DNA from 2 places in the Microbacterium panaciterrae genome. Region 2 is predicted to be linked to the other one. Evidence: predicted binding sites of a transcription regulator. Region 2 holds the regulator's gene; the other holds the start of a gene.
The links. The regulator LexA, encoded in region 2, represses DNA repair genes until DNA is damaged. The targets are predictions, from matches to a motif close to TCGAACANNTGTTCGA.
Positions count from the first base shown of each region.

Region 1: the regulator LexA is predicted to act here: its motif matches at 5,123-5,138, upstream of recA (recombinase RecA).

Region 1 is NZ_BAABGP010000008.1:538,674-545,900, reverse strand. It holds gene ABD882_RS07610 (ribonuclease J) at 1-309, shown strand, start outside; gene ABD882_RS07605 (DNA translocase FtsK) at 459-3,263, shown strand; gene pgsA (CDP-diacylglycerol--glycerol-3-phosphate 3-phosphatidyltransferase) at 3,263-3,850, shown strand; gene ABD882_RS07595 (CinA family protein) at 3,847-4,374, shown strand; gene ABD882_RS07590 (helix-turn-helix domain-containing protein) at 4,516-4,824, shown strand; gene ABD882_RS07585 (DUF3046 domain-containing protein) at 4,829-5,053, shown strand; gene recA (recombinase RecA) at 5,337-6,386, shown strand; gene ABD882_RS07575 (regulatory protein RecX) at 6,389-7,117, shown strand; gene miaB (tRNA (N6-isopentenyl adenosine(37)-C2)-methylthiotransferase MiaB) at 7,173-7,227, shown strand, end outside.
Region 2 is NZ_BAABGP010000024.1:25,028-32,254, reverse strand. It holds gene ABD882_RS16700 (methylenetetrahydrofolate reductase) at 35-1,000, shown strand; gene metE (5-methyltetrahydropteroyltriglutamate--homocysteine S-methyltransferase) at 1,038-3,359, shown strand; gene lexA (transcriptional repressor LexA) at 3,425-4,111, opposite strand; gene ABD882_RS16685 (LysM peptidoglycan-binding domain-containing protein) at 4,380-4,751, shown strand; gene ABD882_RS16680 (histidinol-phosphate transaminase) at 4,799-5,884, shown strand; gene hisB (imidazoleglycerol-phosphate dehydratase HisB) at 5,881-6,483, shown strand; gene hisH (imidazole glycerol phosphate synthase subunit HisH) at 6,480-7,121, shown strand; gene priA (bifunctional 1-(5-phosphoribosyl)-5-((5-phosphoribosylamino)methylideneamino)imidazole-4-carboxamide isomerase/phosphoribosylanthranilate isomerase PriA) at 7,156-7,227, shown strand, end outside.

The DNA.
Region 1 (7,227 bases), on a different contig from region 2:
ACGGACGCGGATCTGAAGGATCGTCGGATCCTGGGCGAAGAGGGATTCGTGTCCGTGATCGTCGTCGTCGACTCCACGACCGGGCGGATCATCTCCGGCCCCGAGATCCACGCGCGCGGCGTGGCCGAGGACGATTCGGTCTTCGACGACGTCGCGCCCAAGATCGTCGCCGCGCTCAAGGAGGCGGCGGGCAACGGCGTGCGCGACAGTCACGCGCTCTCGCAGATCGTCCGTCGCACGATCGGCCGCTGGGTGAACCAGAAGCTGCGCCGGCGCCCGATGATCGTCCCCCTCGTCATCGAGGCCTGAGCCCGCCGGTCCCGGGGCCTCGCCGGACCCTGAGCCCGCCGGTCCATGGGCCTCGCCGGTCCCAGAGCCTATCGAAGGGTCGGCCCGCGATCCCGCGGAAAGCCGCGTCATTGCGGGCCGATGTCGGTGCCCGGCCCTAGCGTGGAGACATGGCCAGGAGTCCCAGCGCGACCAAGAGCGCGGCGGAGAAGCCTTCGGCGCGCGCCCGCTCCGGAGCCGCGTCCGGGGCGAAGCCGCGCGCCAAGGCGGCGCCCGCCCCGCGCAAGTACGTCGACGAGCCGGACAAGCCGCCGATGATCGCGCGCGCCTGGATGGGCATCGCGCACGGCGTCGGCGGGCTGTTCCGCGCCTTCGGGCCGGAGAACCTGGAGAAGGAGCAGCGCCGCGACGGCTTCCCGTTCCTGCTCGTGCTGCTGGCCGTCGCCGGCGCCGTGGACGAATGGTTCTTCATCGGCAACGCCGTGGCCGCGAACATCAGCGCCTATTCGGTGGGCGGTCTAATCGGCCGCGCCGCATTCGTGATGCCGGTGCTGTTGCTCCTGCTCGCCGGCTGGCTGTTCCGGCACCCGTCGTCGGTGCACGACAACGGGCGGATCGGGATCGGCTTCGGCCTGTTCGTCGTCACGCTCGCCGGGTTCTGCCATGTCGCGGGCGGGCTGCCGCAGCCGAAGCAGGGGATGGTGGCGCTGAGCGCCGCGGGCGGTCTGTTCGGCTGGATGCTGGGGCAGCCGCTCAGCTACCTCACCGCGATCCCCGCCTACATCGTGCTGGCGCTGCTGGCCGCGCTCAGCATCCTGATCCTCACGAAGACGCCGCCGAACCGGATCGGGCAGCGCCTGGGCGACCTGTACGCCTGGATGTTCGACGCCGAACGCGCCGAGAAGCCGGCGAAGGTCGAGGATCCGGCGGCGGTCGATGACGCGGACAAGGTCGACGACCCCGACGTGCTGCCCTGGTGGCGCCGCAACAAGACGGGGCGCGAGGAGGATCCGGACGGCGGTCTGGGCTCTCAGGACCTCACCGAGCTGCTGACCGCGCAGGATGACACCCCGACCCTCGCGCAGGCGACCGCCTACGACCAGGCCGTCATCACCGACGCGGACGCCTACGACGACGTGACCGAGGTGCTCACCGATGTGCGCTCCGTCGCCGACGCGCTCGCCGAGCACCAGACCACGGCGCTCCTCGACGACGGCGACACCGGTGAGGTGGAGCTCGCCGGATTCGACGGCTTCGGCACCGCGGGCCCGGGGCAGAAGGGCCCGCAGGCGCCCGTCGCGCCCTACATCCTGCCGTCACCGGGAGCGCTCAAGGCGGGACCGCCGTCGGTCGCGCGCTCCGAGGCGAACGACCGGGTGGTCGAGCAGATCACCAACGTGCTCACCCAGTTCAACGTCGATGCGAAGGTCACCGGCTTCTCCCGCGGACCGACAGTGACCCAGTACGAGGTCGAGGTCGGCCACGGCGTCAAGGTCGAGAAGATCCTGCAGCTGAGCAACAACTTCGCGTACGCGGTCGCCTCGAACGATGTGCGGATCCTTTCGCCGATCCCCGGCAAGAGCGCGATCGGCATCGAGATCCCGAACGCCGACCGCGAGACGGTCGCGCTCGGCGACGTGCTGCGCTCCGCGGTCGCTCAGAAGAGCACGCACCCGATGACCATCGGCGTCGGCAAGGACGTCGGCGGCAACTTCGTGGTCGCGAATCTCGCCAAGATGCCCCACCTGCTGGTCGCCGGATCCACCGGATCCGGCAAGAGCAGCTTCGTCAACTCGATGATCACGAGCCTGCTGATGCGCGCGCGCCCCGCCGACGTGCGCATGGTGCTGATCGACCCGAAGCGGGTCGAGCTCACCAGCTATGCGGGAGTGCCGCACCTGATCACTCCGATCATCACGAACCCGAAGAAGGCCGCAGAGGCGCTGCAGTGGGTCGTCAAGGAGATGGACATGCGGTACGACGACCTCGCGTCGTTCGGATTCCGCCACATCGACGACTTCAACCGCGCGGTCCGTGCCGGCGAGATCGTGCTGCCCGCGGGCAGTGAGCGCGTGCTCAAGCCCTATCCGTACCTGCTGGTCGTCGTCGACGAGCTCGCCGACCTGATGATGGTCGCCCCGCGCGACGTCGAGGACTCCATCGTCCGGATCACCCAGCTCGCGCGGGCGAGCGGCATCCACCTGGTGCTCGCGACCCAGCGCCCGAGCGTCGACGTCGTCACGGGCCTGATCAAGGCGAACGTGCCGTCGCGTCTGGCCTTCGCCGTGACCAGCGTCACCGACAGCCGCGTCATCCTGGACAGCCCCGGCGCCGACAAGCTGATCGGCCAGGGCGACGCCCTGTTCTCGCCGATGGGCTCTTCCAAGCCGTTCCGTCTGCAGGGCGCCTGGGTCGACGAGAGCGAGATCGACGCCGTCGTCAAGCACGTCACAGGGCAGGCGCGCCCGGAGTACCGGCCGGACGTCGCCGAAGCCGTCGAGGGCAGGAAGAAGGAGGTCGACGAGGACATCGGCGACGACCTCGAGCTGCTTCTGGCGGCGGCCGAGCTCATCGTCTCCTCGCAGTTCGGCTCGACGTCGATGCTGCAGCGCAAGCTGCGTGTCGGCTTCGCCAAGGCCGGTCGGCTCATGGACCTGCTCGAGTCGCGCGAGATCGTCGGCCCGTCCGAAGGATCCAAGGCCCGAGACGTGCTGGTGACTACCGAGCAGCTGCCCGGAGTCCTCGCAAAGCTGCGCGGCGAGGATCCGCCGTCGAGCCATGCCGCGCCCGCCGGGCCTGTTCCCGCCACCCCGCCGATTCCGACGGCGCCGCCTCTTCCCGCCCCGCCCGTGCCCGCCACGGGGCATGCGGACGATCGCTACGGAGAGGATCCGCTGGAGGCCCAGTACCGCGCCCTTCCCGAGGTCGAGGCGGAGCCGGACGAGGACGCCTGGGGCCTCACCGGGCGCGACTGATGGCGATTCCCCGTCAGCTCCCCAACGCGATCACGGTCGCACGGATCCCGCTCGCTGTCGTCTTCTTCGTGGCGCTGCTGCTCGGCGGAACGAACGGAGCAGGCCAGCCCGTGCTGCGCTGGGTCGCTGCGGGACTGTTCATCCTGGCGATCTCGACCGACTGGGTCGACGGGTATCTGGCGCGCAAGTACGACCTGGTGAGCGACTTCGGCAAGCTGTGGGATCCGATCGCCGACAAGCTGCTGACCGGAGCGGGCTTCATCGGCCTCGCCATCCTGGGCGAGGTGTGGTGGTGGCTCGTGCTGATCATCCTGGTGCGTGAGTGGGGCATCACGGTGCACCGCTTCATCGTCGCCAAGGAGCACATCGTCGCCGCGGCGTGGATGGGGAAGATCAAGACCACGGTGCAGGCCGTGGCGCTGTCCTGGGCGCTGCTGCCGCTGCACGTGTGGATCGGGCTTCCCGTCTGGGCCATCACGACGACCGTGCTGATGGTCGTGGCGCTGATCCTCACGATCGCGAGCGGCATCGACTACATCGCCGCCCAGATCCGCGGGGCCCGCGCCGACCGGAACTCCGCCGGATGACACCGCCGCCGACGGACGCCGCGGCCCTGGTCGATGTTCTTCGGGCTCGCGGTCTCACGCTCGCCGTCGCGGAGTCCCTCACCGGCGGCGCGCTCTCGGCCGACATCGTCTCGATCCCCGGCGCATCCGCGGTGCTCAACGGCGCGATCGTCGCCTACGCCACTCCCGTCAAGGCGAGCGTGCTCGGAGTGGATCCGGCTTTGCTCGCCGCGCGTGGACCGGTCGATCCCGAGGTGGCGGAGCAGATGGCGGACGGCGTTCGCCGCGCCCTCGCCGTCGACGGACGCGCGGCCGATGTCGGCGTCTCCACCACCGGTGTCGCGGGGCCCACCGCGCAGGGCGGCCGGCCTGTGGGCACCGTGCACATCGGCGTGAGCACTGCTGCGGCGACGGTGAGCCGCACGTTCCGGTTCACTGGTGACCGCGCCGCGATCCGTTTGTCGACCGTCGAGGCTGCGCTCGCCCTGGTCGGGGATGTGATCGCGACGACGGACGCTGACGGCGCTTCCTCAGCCCGGGAATAGTAGGCTTGATCCCGAAGTTGAGTCGTGTGTGCTCACATTCAATGCACAGATCGAAATACTAGCGTCGAACCCACGGGGGCGAGTTAGACTGACCATCCGGTCGGCCGTCTCGAACAGTTCGACAGGGGAGAGGAGGTCCCGATGATTCTCGTACGACAGGAGATCGGCGACGTGCTGCGGGACTTCCGTCTGCAGAAGGGCCGGACGCTTCGTCAGGTCGCCGGCAAGGCGTCCGTCGCGCTCGGGTACCTCAGCGAGGTGGAGCGCGGTCAGAAAGAGGCGTCCAGCGAGATCCTCGCCTCAGTGGCCGAGGCGCTCGACGTGCCCATCTCGACCATCATGCGCGAAGTCGGCGATCGGATCGCGGAGCTCGAGGGTCTGCAGCCCATCCCGGACATGGTCCCGGACGAATTGGTGGCCTCGGTCGAGTCCGAACTGTCGCTGCGCTGATCGGATGCGGCGAAGCGAGTTCCTCCGTGCGGTGGATGCGGAGTTCGGCGTGCGCGGAGATGCGCTGGTCGCGGATCTGGTGCTGAGCACGGTGGGCGGCCGCACCGCGGCGCAGGCGATGGCGGACGGAGTCCCGGCGCGTGAGGTCTGGTTCGCGCTCTGCGCCGAGATGGACGTCCCCGAGGGGCGCTGGCACGGCGCGGGCCGGATGGAGCCCAAGCGGGCCTGAGCGCGGGCTTCGCGCTGGTGCGTGGATCGGCTCGTGTTCGATCGGTGCGTGAACATCCTCGGCGTGTCGTCGAAGACATGTTCGATGAGCGGGTATCGTCCTGCACAGATGGTTTCCTGATCGGATCGTCCACGGTTCCTGGGGCCGACGCCACAATGTCGGTGGCCCCTTCTAGCGTGTTCGACATGACCACGAGGTCATTCGCCTTGTCGGAGAGCTCGCTCCAGCCGGAGCAGTCGCGACAGCCTACAGGCGGCAGTTCACGAGCACGAAGGAGCACGTCATGCCCTCACCCGCAGACCGCGAGAAGTCCCTCGAGACCGCACTCGCTCAGATCGACAAGCAGTTCGGCAAGGGCTCGGTCATGCGACTGGGCAGCGACGAGCGCGCCCCCGTCGCCGTGATCCCCACCGGATCCATCGCCCTCGATGTCGCCCTCGGCGTGGGCGGACTGCCGCGCGGCCGCATCGTCGAGATCTACGGTCCTGAGTCCTCGGGAAAGACGACGCTGACCCTGCACGCGATCGCCAACGCGCAGCGCGCCGGCGGCATCGCGGCGTTCATCGACGCCGAGCACGCGCTCGACCCCGACTACGCCGCGAAGCTCGGCGTCGACATCGACGCACTGCTCGTCTCCCAGCCGGACACCGGTGAGCAGGCGCTCGAGATCGCCGACATGCTGGTGCGCTCGGGTGCCATCGACCTCATCGTCATCGACTCCGTGGCGGCGCTGGTGCCGCGCGCGGAGATCGAAGGGGAGATGGGCGACTCTCACGTGGGTCTGCAGGCCCGCCTGATGTCGCAGGCGCTGCGCAAGCTCACGGGCGGTCTGAACCAGACCAACACCACCATGATCTTCATCAACCAGCTGCGCGAGAAGATCGGAGTGTTCTTCGGATCCCCCGAGACCACCGCCGGCGGCAAGGCGCTGAAGTTCTACGCCTCGGTCCGTCTCGACATCCGCCGTATCGAGACCCTGAAGGACGGCGCGGAGGCGGTGGGAAACCGCACCCGCGTGAAGGTCGTCAAGAACAAGATGGCGCCGCCGTTCAAGCAGGCCGAGTTCGACATCCTGTACGGCATCGGCATCTCCCGCGAGGGCAGCCTGATCGACTTCGGCGTCGAGCACGGCATCGTGAAGAAGTCGGGGGCCTGGTACACCTACGACGGCGACCAGCTCGGCCAGGGCAAGGAGAACGCCCGCAACTTCCTGCTCAAGAACCCCGACATCGCTGCGACGATCGAGACTCAGATCAAGCAGAAGCTCGGCATCGGCGGTGCGTCGGTCCCCGCTGAGGCGGTCGACGAGCTGACGCAGCGGCGTCCGGCCTGATCATGACGGGCGACAGCGAGGGCGGGGTGTCGTCGGAAGGCGGACGCCTCGCCCCCGTGACCCCGCTGTTCCGCGGCCCGAGCTCGCGCCACCCCGCCGCGGCGGCGCTGCCTCGAGAAGGGGCGGCGCCACCGCGGCCGGAGCGATCCGGCAGGGGCGCCGCGGGTGCCGGGCCGTCCCGGCTCCGTGCGGTCGGTCGTCACAGCGTGGCCGAGCAGGACGAGGGTGATCCGCTCGATCAGGCGCGAGAAGTGCTGGTGCGCAAGCTCCGCACGAAGCAGCTGACGAGCCGGGAGGCGGCGGACGTCCTCCGTGAACTCTCCGTTGCGGCCGACGACCGAGCGCTCATCGTGGACGAGTTCGAGCAGCGGGGCTACCTCGACGACACGGCGCTGGCCGAGTACCTCGTCACCTCGGGCTCGGAGCGGAAGGGACAGGGGCGAGTCGCCATCTCCCGTGCACTCGCGCAGCGCGGCATCCCGCGGGAGATCGCGGATGAGGCGCTGTCCGCCCTTGAGGACGACGACGCGCAACGCGCGCTGGAATACGCGCGGTCCAAGGTCGCCGGTCTCCGCAGGTACGACGAAGACACCGCGATCCGCCGGCTCGTGGGCCAGCTCTCCCGGCGCGGCTACGGTGGCGGGGTCGCGATGAACGCCGCGCGTACCGCGTGGCGGGAGACGCCGTCGGGTGCAGGCAGGGGCCGGGTGCGGTTCGAGGACTCCGACTGACGGTGAGGCCCGATGGGGCCGGTGGCCGTGCGCCGAAAGTAGAATGGCTGACATCATGACCATTCCCCTCAGCGAACCCACGATCATCGCGGCCTCCGATGCGGCGCTCG
Region 2 (7,227 bases):
TAGCGTGGGGTGACCGCCCCGACCCAGGAGAGACATGTCCTTCGACGCGCCGCCGTTCGCCCCGACCGGGGCGGCCTCGCCGCGCGTGCCGATCTCCTTCGAGCTGTATCCGCCGCGCACCCCGGCACCGGTCGAGGCGCTGCACGAGACCATCCAGCAGCTCGCCACGGCGTCGCCGCGATTCATCTCGGTGACCTATGGCGCCGGCGGATCGGTCGGCGGGCGCTCGCTGGACGTGCTGCGCTACATCCGCGAGCAGACCACGGTCGAGCCGCTCGCGCACCTCACCTGCGTCGGCAGCACCTACGCGGGCGCCTCGCGGCTGATCCGGGAGTTCCTCGATGCCGGGATCCTCAGCTTCCTCGCCCTGCGCGGGGACCCGCCCCTCGATGAGAGCGAGCCGTTCCTCGGCGACCTGGAGAGCTCGGCGCAGCTGGTGCAGCTGATCGATCGCGCGCAGGCCGAGCGCGCGCCGTACCAGGAACGGCCCATCCCCGGGGTGCCGGGCGCCGTGCAGGTCACCCCGCGCAAGAAGGTCAACATCGCGGTCGCCACCTACCCGAACGGACACCCGCGGTCCGTGCACCGCAACCAGGACGTCGAGGCGCTGCTGGCCAAGCAGGCGGCCGGAGCAACCCTTGCGATCACGCAGCTCTTCTTCCACGCCGACGACTACTTCGCGTTCGTTGAGCGCGCCCGTCGCGCGGGCGTGACGATCCCGATCCTGCCCGGGATCATGCCGATCACGTCTCCGGCACGGCTGAACCGGGTGCTGGAGCTGAGCGGCGAAGAGCTGCCCGCCGAGCTGTCCATCGCACTCGAGGTCGAACCCACCGTCGAGGGGCGCACCCAGATCGGCATCGCGCAGGCGGCCGCGCTCGTGCGCGAGCTCGTCGACGGCGGAGCGCCCGGTGTGCACCTGTACGCGTTCAACCAGCACCGCACCGTGCTCGGCGTCCTCGAGGACGCCGGCATCCTCCAATCCACCAGCGCGCGCTGAGCCGCACCCTTCCCCCCTTCCGTCAGAGAGGACCGTCATGACCGCATTCCCCGAGGGCACCGTCCTGGGCTATCCCCGAATCGGCCGCAAGCGCGAGCTCAAGAAGGCCGTCGAGGCGTTCTGGGGCGGACGGATCGACGAGGCCGAGCTGGAGAGCACTGCCGCAGGACTCCGCGCGGCCACCCGCGAGCGCCTCGCCGTGCAGGGACTCGGACGTGCCGACTCGGCGATCCCGGAGTCGTTCTCGTACTACGACCAGGTGCTGGATGCCGCCGTGACGGTCGGCGCGATTCCCGCCCGGTTCGAGGATCTGCGCTCCGCCGACGGCACGATCGGCCTGCCCGCGTACTTCACGATCGCCCGCGGCGAGGGGGAGCGCGCCCCGCTCGAGATGACGAAGTGGTTCGACACGAACTACCACTACCTGGTCCCCGAGATCGGGCCCGACACCGTGTTCTCGCTCTCGAGCGACCGGATCCTGCGTCAGGTGCAGGAGGCGGCGCAGGCCGGCTTCCGCACCCGTCCGGTGATCGTCGGTCCCGTCACGTTCCTCGCGCTGGCGAAGGCCGCGGACGAGGCGCCGGAGGGCTTCGATCCGCTGTCCCGCCTCGACGACCTGGTGCCCGTCTACGCCGAGCTGCTCACGGCGCTGAAGGCCGCGGGCGCCGAGTGGGTGCAGATCGATGAGCCCGCCCTGGTCAGCGAGTCCCTGCCGGCCTCCGTCGCAGAGCTCGGCGCCGCGGCCGCACGCGCCTACGCGGTGCTCGGCGGACTCGCCGAGCGCCCGGCGATCTTCGTCGCTGCGCCCTACGCGGCGCTGGACGCCAACCTCGCCGTGCTCGCCGCCGCTCCGATCGAGGCGATCGGCCTCGACCTCGTCCGCGGCACGGTCCCGGCCGCCGTCGCGGGCCTCGCGGACAAGGTGCTCGTCGGCGGTGTGATCGACGGGCACAACATCTGGCGCGGCGACCTCGCCGCGGCCTTCGACACGCTCGAGGCGCTGCGCGGCCTCGGTGCCGCGGGCGTCGCGGCGTCCACCTCCACGTCGCTGCAGCACGTGCCGCACGACGTCGAGGACGAGACCAAGCTCGACGCGCGCCTGCTCGCCTGGCTCGCCTTCGCCGACCAGAAGGTCGCGCAGGTGACCACGCTCGCCCGCGGCCTCGCCGAAGGACGCGACGCGATTGCCGGCGAGCTGGACGCCGCCTCTGCGGCCCTCGCCGACCGCCTGAGCGCACCCGGAGTGCGCGTCGACGCCGTCCGCGACCGCACCGCCGCACTGACCGGCGCCGACTTCGACCGCGGCGACTACGACGCCCGGGTCGCGGCGCAGGAGAGCGCGCTGGCGCTGCCGGCGCTGCCGCTCACCACGATCGGATCCTTCCCGCAGACCGGCGACATCCGCCGCGCCCGCGCGCAGTTCATCCGCGGCGAGATCACCGCGGACGAGTACGACGGGTTCCTCCGCGAGGAGATCGGCCGTGTCGTCGCGCTGCAGGAGGAACTGGGCCTCGACGTGCTCGTGCACGGCGAGCCGGAACGCAACGACATGGTGCAGTACTTCGCCGAGAATCTCGACGGCTTCGACGTCACCGAGAACGGCTGGGTGCAGTCGTACGGATCCCGCGCGACCCGTCCGTCGATCCTCTGGGGCGATGTGTCCCGCCCGGCGCCGATCACCGTCGCCTGGTCGCAGTACGCGCAGTCGCTCACCGCGAAGCCGATGAAGGGCATGCTGACCGGGCCGGTCACGATCCTCGCCTGGTCGTTCGTGCGCGACGACCAGCCGCTCGCCGAGACCGCCAACCAGGTCGCTTTGGCGCTGCGCGACGAGATCGCCGACCTCGAGGAGGCCGGCATCGCGGTCATCCAGGTCGACGAGCCCGCGCTGCGCGAGCTGCTGCCGCTGAAGAAGGCCGATCAGCCGGCGTATCTGGACTGGTCCGTCGCGTCCTTCCGCCTCTCCACGGCGGGTGCGGCGACCGCCACGCAGGTGCACACGCACCTCTGCTACTCGGAGTTCGGCGTGGTGATCGACGCGATCCGCGCCCTCGACGCCGACGTGACCTCGATCGAGGCCGCGCGCAGCCGCATGGAGGTCGTCACCGACATCGCCGCCAGCGGTTTCGACCATGGGATCGGCCCGGGTGTCTACGACATCCACTCGCCGCGCGTGCCGCAGACCACCGAGATCGAGGCGCTGCTGCGGCGTGCGGTCGAGGAGATCCCGACACGTCAGCTCTGGGTCAACCCGGACTGCGGTCTGAAGACCCGCGGCTACGAGGAGACGAACGCCTCGCTGCGCAACATCGTCGAGGCCACCCGCCGCGTCCGTGAGGACATCGTCGTCGCGGTCTGACCGCCACACGAAGAAGAGGCCGCCCCGGGAATCATCCCGGGGCGGCCTCTGCCGCGTGACGTGGATCAGACGGCGCGCAGCACCGCCACGAGCTTGCCGAGGATCACGGCGTCGTCGCCGAGGATGGGCTCGAACGCGCTGTTGCGGGGGAGCAGCCAGACATGGCCGTCGCGCCGGCGGAACGTCTTCACCGTGGCCTCGCCGTCGATCATCGCGGCCACGATCTCACCGTTCTCCGCGGTGTTCTGCGAGCGGATGACGACCCAGTCGCCGTCGCAGATCGCGGCATCGATCATGGACTCTCCGGAGACCTTCAGCATGAACAGTTCGCCCTTGCCCACCAGCTGGCGGGGGAGGGGGAAGATCTCCTCGACCTGCTGCTCGGCCGTGATCGGCACGCCGGCGGCGATCCGGCCGACGAGGGGCACCAGGGCCGCATCGCCGACGGACGGAGCAGCGTCCGCCGGATTCTCGCCGGACAGGGCCGGCAGATCGATCAGCACCTCCATGGCGCGCGTCTTGCCGGCGTCGCGGCGCAGATAGCCGCTCAGCTCGAGCTGCCCGAGCTGATGCGTCACGCTGCTCAGCGACTTCAGGTTCACGGCGTCGCCGATCTCGCGCATGCTCGGCGGATACCCGTTGCGTGCGATCGACGTCTGGATGACCTCGAGGATCGCCATCTGCTTCGCGCTCAGGCTCTTCCGGCGCCGCGTCCGCGGGGCCTCGGGCTCAGGGCTCGCGCTGCCGTTCATGACATCTCCTTCGATTCGAATGTCGGTGGTCCGTGGTGAGGTCTGTATATCGAAACCGTATCCGAGAGAGACACGGATTCGGAAGATCTGTTCGAGCGTGTCGGAGATGTCGTGGAAGCGATGTTCGAAGAACGCTTGACAGATGTTCGAAGTCGAAAGTATCTTCGGAACGTAGGTTCGTCTCCCCAGAGGCCGGAGCGGATGTTCCCTCAGACAGAGGGACTCCCTCCGGGGGAGCGGACCGACAGCACAATTAAGGAGAAGCACCATGAGCAGCATCACCTTCGCCCCGTCGCTCGGTTCCGCCGGAGTCTCCGGAACGCGTCTGCGGATCACGGCGCGCGGTCGGCGCGTGCTGGCCGCGCTGGTGACGCTCCCGATCGCGGCGGCGATCGCGTTCGCTGCGGTGAGCGGCGGTTCGGCGCTCGCGTCCGGCGAGCTGACCGGCGCCAACACCTTCGCCACGGTCACCGTGCAGTCCGGCGACACGCTCTGGTCCATCGCGGGCGAGGTCGCGCCGAAGGTCGACCCCCGCGACGTGGTCGCCGCGATCTCGAAGCTGAACCTCATCGACGGCGGCGTGATCAGCGTCGGCCAGCACCTCGCGATCCCCGCGCAGTACTCCACGGCGGGGCGCTGACGCGTCATCCGACGTCATAGCCACGTGGCGCCGCTTAGCATTGCAGGGTGACTGTCTCGCTCGACGACCTCCCGCTCCGCGACGATCTCCGCGGCCTGCGCCCGTACGGCGCACCGCAGGCGCCCCTCCCGGTGGCGCTCAACGTGAACGAGAACACGCATCCCGTGCCGGACGCGGTGGCGAGCGACATCCTCGACGACATCGCGGTGGCGCTGCGCGACGTGAACCGGTACCCGGACCGGGAGTTCACCGAACTTCGCGAGGCATTCGCTGGCTACCTGGGTCACGGTCTTGAGGCGTCCAACATCTGGGCCGGCAACGGCTCGAACGAGGTGCTGCAGCACATCCTGCAGGCGTTCGCCGGTCCCGGCCGCACCGTGTTCGGATTCGCCCCCACCTACTCGATGTATCCGCTGCTCGCGCAGGGCACCGGGGCTCGATGGGTCGCCGGGGTGCGGCACCCCGACTACGAGCTCACCGTGGCCGAAGCCGTCGCGCAGGTCGAGGAGCATCAGCCCGACGTGATCCTGCTGTGCGCCCCGAACAACCCGACCGGCACGCCCCTGCCGATCGACGTCATCGAGGCCGTCTACGAGGCCGCCCGGGGCATCGTGATCGTGGACGAGGCGTACCAGGAGTTCGCTCCGAAGGACTCGCCCTCGGCCCTGACGCTGCTCGAGGGGCGCCCGCGTCTCGCCGTGTCGCGCACCATGAGCAAGGCGTTCGCGTTCGCCGGTGCGCGCGTGGGTTATCTCGCCGCGGACCCGGCCTTCATCGATGCGCTGCGGCTCGTCCGGCTGCCCTATCACCTGAGCGCTCTCACACAGGCCGCCGCCATCGCCGCCCTGCGCAACGCCCCGACCATGCTCGCCATGGTCGACGAGATCGTGGCGCAGCGGGACCGCATCTCAGCGACCCTCGAGGCGCTGGGCTACGAGCCGCACCCGTCCTGGTCGAACTTCGTGCTGTTCGGCGGTGTCGCCGATCCCGCCGCGACCTGGCAGGCGCTGTACGACAAGGGCGTGCTGATCCGCGACGTCGGAATCCCCGGCCACCTCCGGGTCACCGCGGGCACCGAGGCGGAGACGACCGCATTCCTGGAGGCGCTGGCCTCGGTAGGATCGGCGTCATGACCGCTCGCATCGCCCGCCGCACCCGCTCGACGTCCGAGTCGACGGTCGAGCTCGAGCTGAACCTCGACGGCACCGGCCAGAGCCACATCGACACCTCCGTGCCGTTCTTCGACCACCTGCTCACCGCCTTCGCGAAGCACTCGCTCACCGACCTCACGATCCGCTCCTCGGGTGACACCCACATCGACGCCCACCACACGGTCGAGGACGTCGCGATCGTGCTGGGGCAGGCGATCCGCGACGCTCTGGGCGACAAGTCCGGCATCTCCCGCTACGGCGACGCCCTCGTCCCGCTGGACGAGGCGCTCGCGCAGGCCGTGGTCGACATCTCCGGTCGCCCGTACCTCGTGCACGAGGGCGAGCCGGCCGGCTACGAGCACCACCTCATCGGCGGCCACTTCACCGGCTCCCTGGTGCGCCACGTGTTCGAGGCGATCGCCTACAACGCGGCGCTCACCGTGCACGTGCGCGTGATCAGCGGACGCGACCCGCACCACATCGCCGAGGCCGAGTTCAAGGCGTTCGCGCGCGCGTTCCGCCAGGCCAAGGCGCTCGACCCGCTGGTTTCCGGCGTGCCCTCCACCAAGGGTGCGCTGTGAGCGGATCCCGCCGGCCCACCGTCGCGGTCTTCGACTACGGCTCGGGCAACGTGCATTCGGCGGTCAAGGCGCTGATCCGCGCCGGCGCCGACGCGGAGCTCACCGGCGACCGCACGGCCGCGCTCGAGGCCGACGGGCTCGTGGTCCCCGGCGTCGGGGCGTTCGCCGCCGTGCGCGAGGCGCTGGCCGCGCATCGGGGCGACGAGATCATCGAGCGACGTCTCGCCGGTGGGCGCGCGGTTCTCGGGATCTGCGTGGGCATGCAGGTGCTCTTCGCTCACGGCGTCGAGCGCGGCGCAGAGGTCGACGGGCTCGGCGAATGGCCGGGCGTGATCACCGAGCTGGATGCGCCGGTGCTGCCGCACATGGGCTGGAACACCGTCGAGCCCGGTGCGGGCAGCGTGCTGTTCCGCGGCATCGAGCACGAACGGTTCTACTTCGTGCACTCCTTCGCCGCGCAGTCCTGGGAGCTCGACGTGATCCCCCCGTTCCCCGAGCCGAGCCTGACCTGGGCGACGCACGGCTCGCGGTTCCTCGCCGCGGTCGAAAACGGCCCGCTCTCGGCCACCCAGTTCCACCCGGAGAAGTCCGGCGACGCCGGCATCCAGCTGCTCCGGAACTGGATCTCGACGCTCTGAGCATCCCCCGAACGATCAACACATCAAGGACGACATGAACGAGTTCGCACAGGCACCTTCGCTGACCCTCCTCCCGGCGGTCGACGTCGCCGGAGGTCAGGCGGTG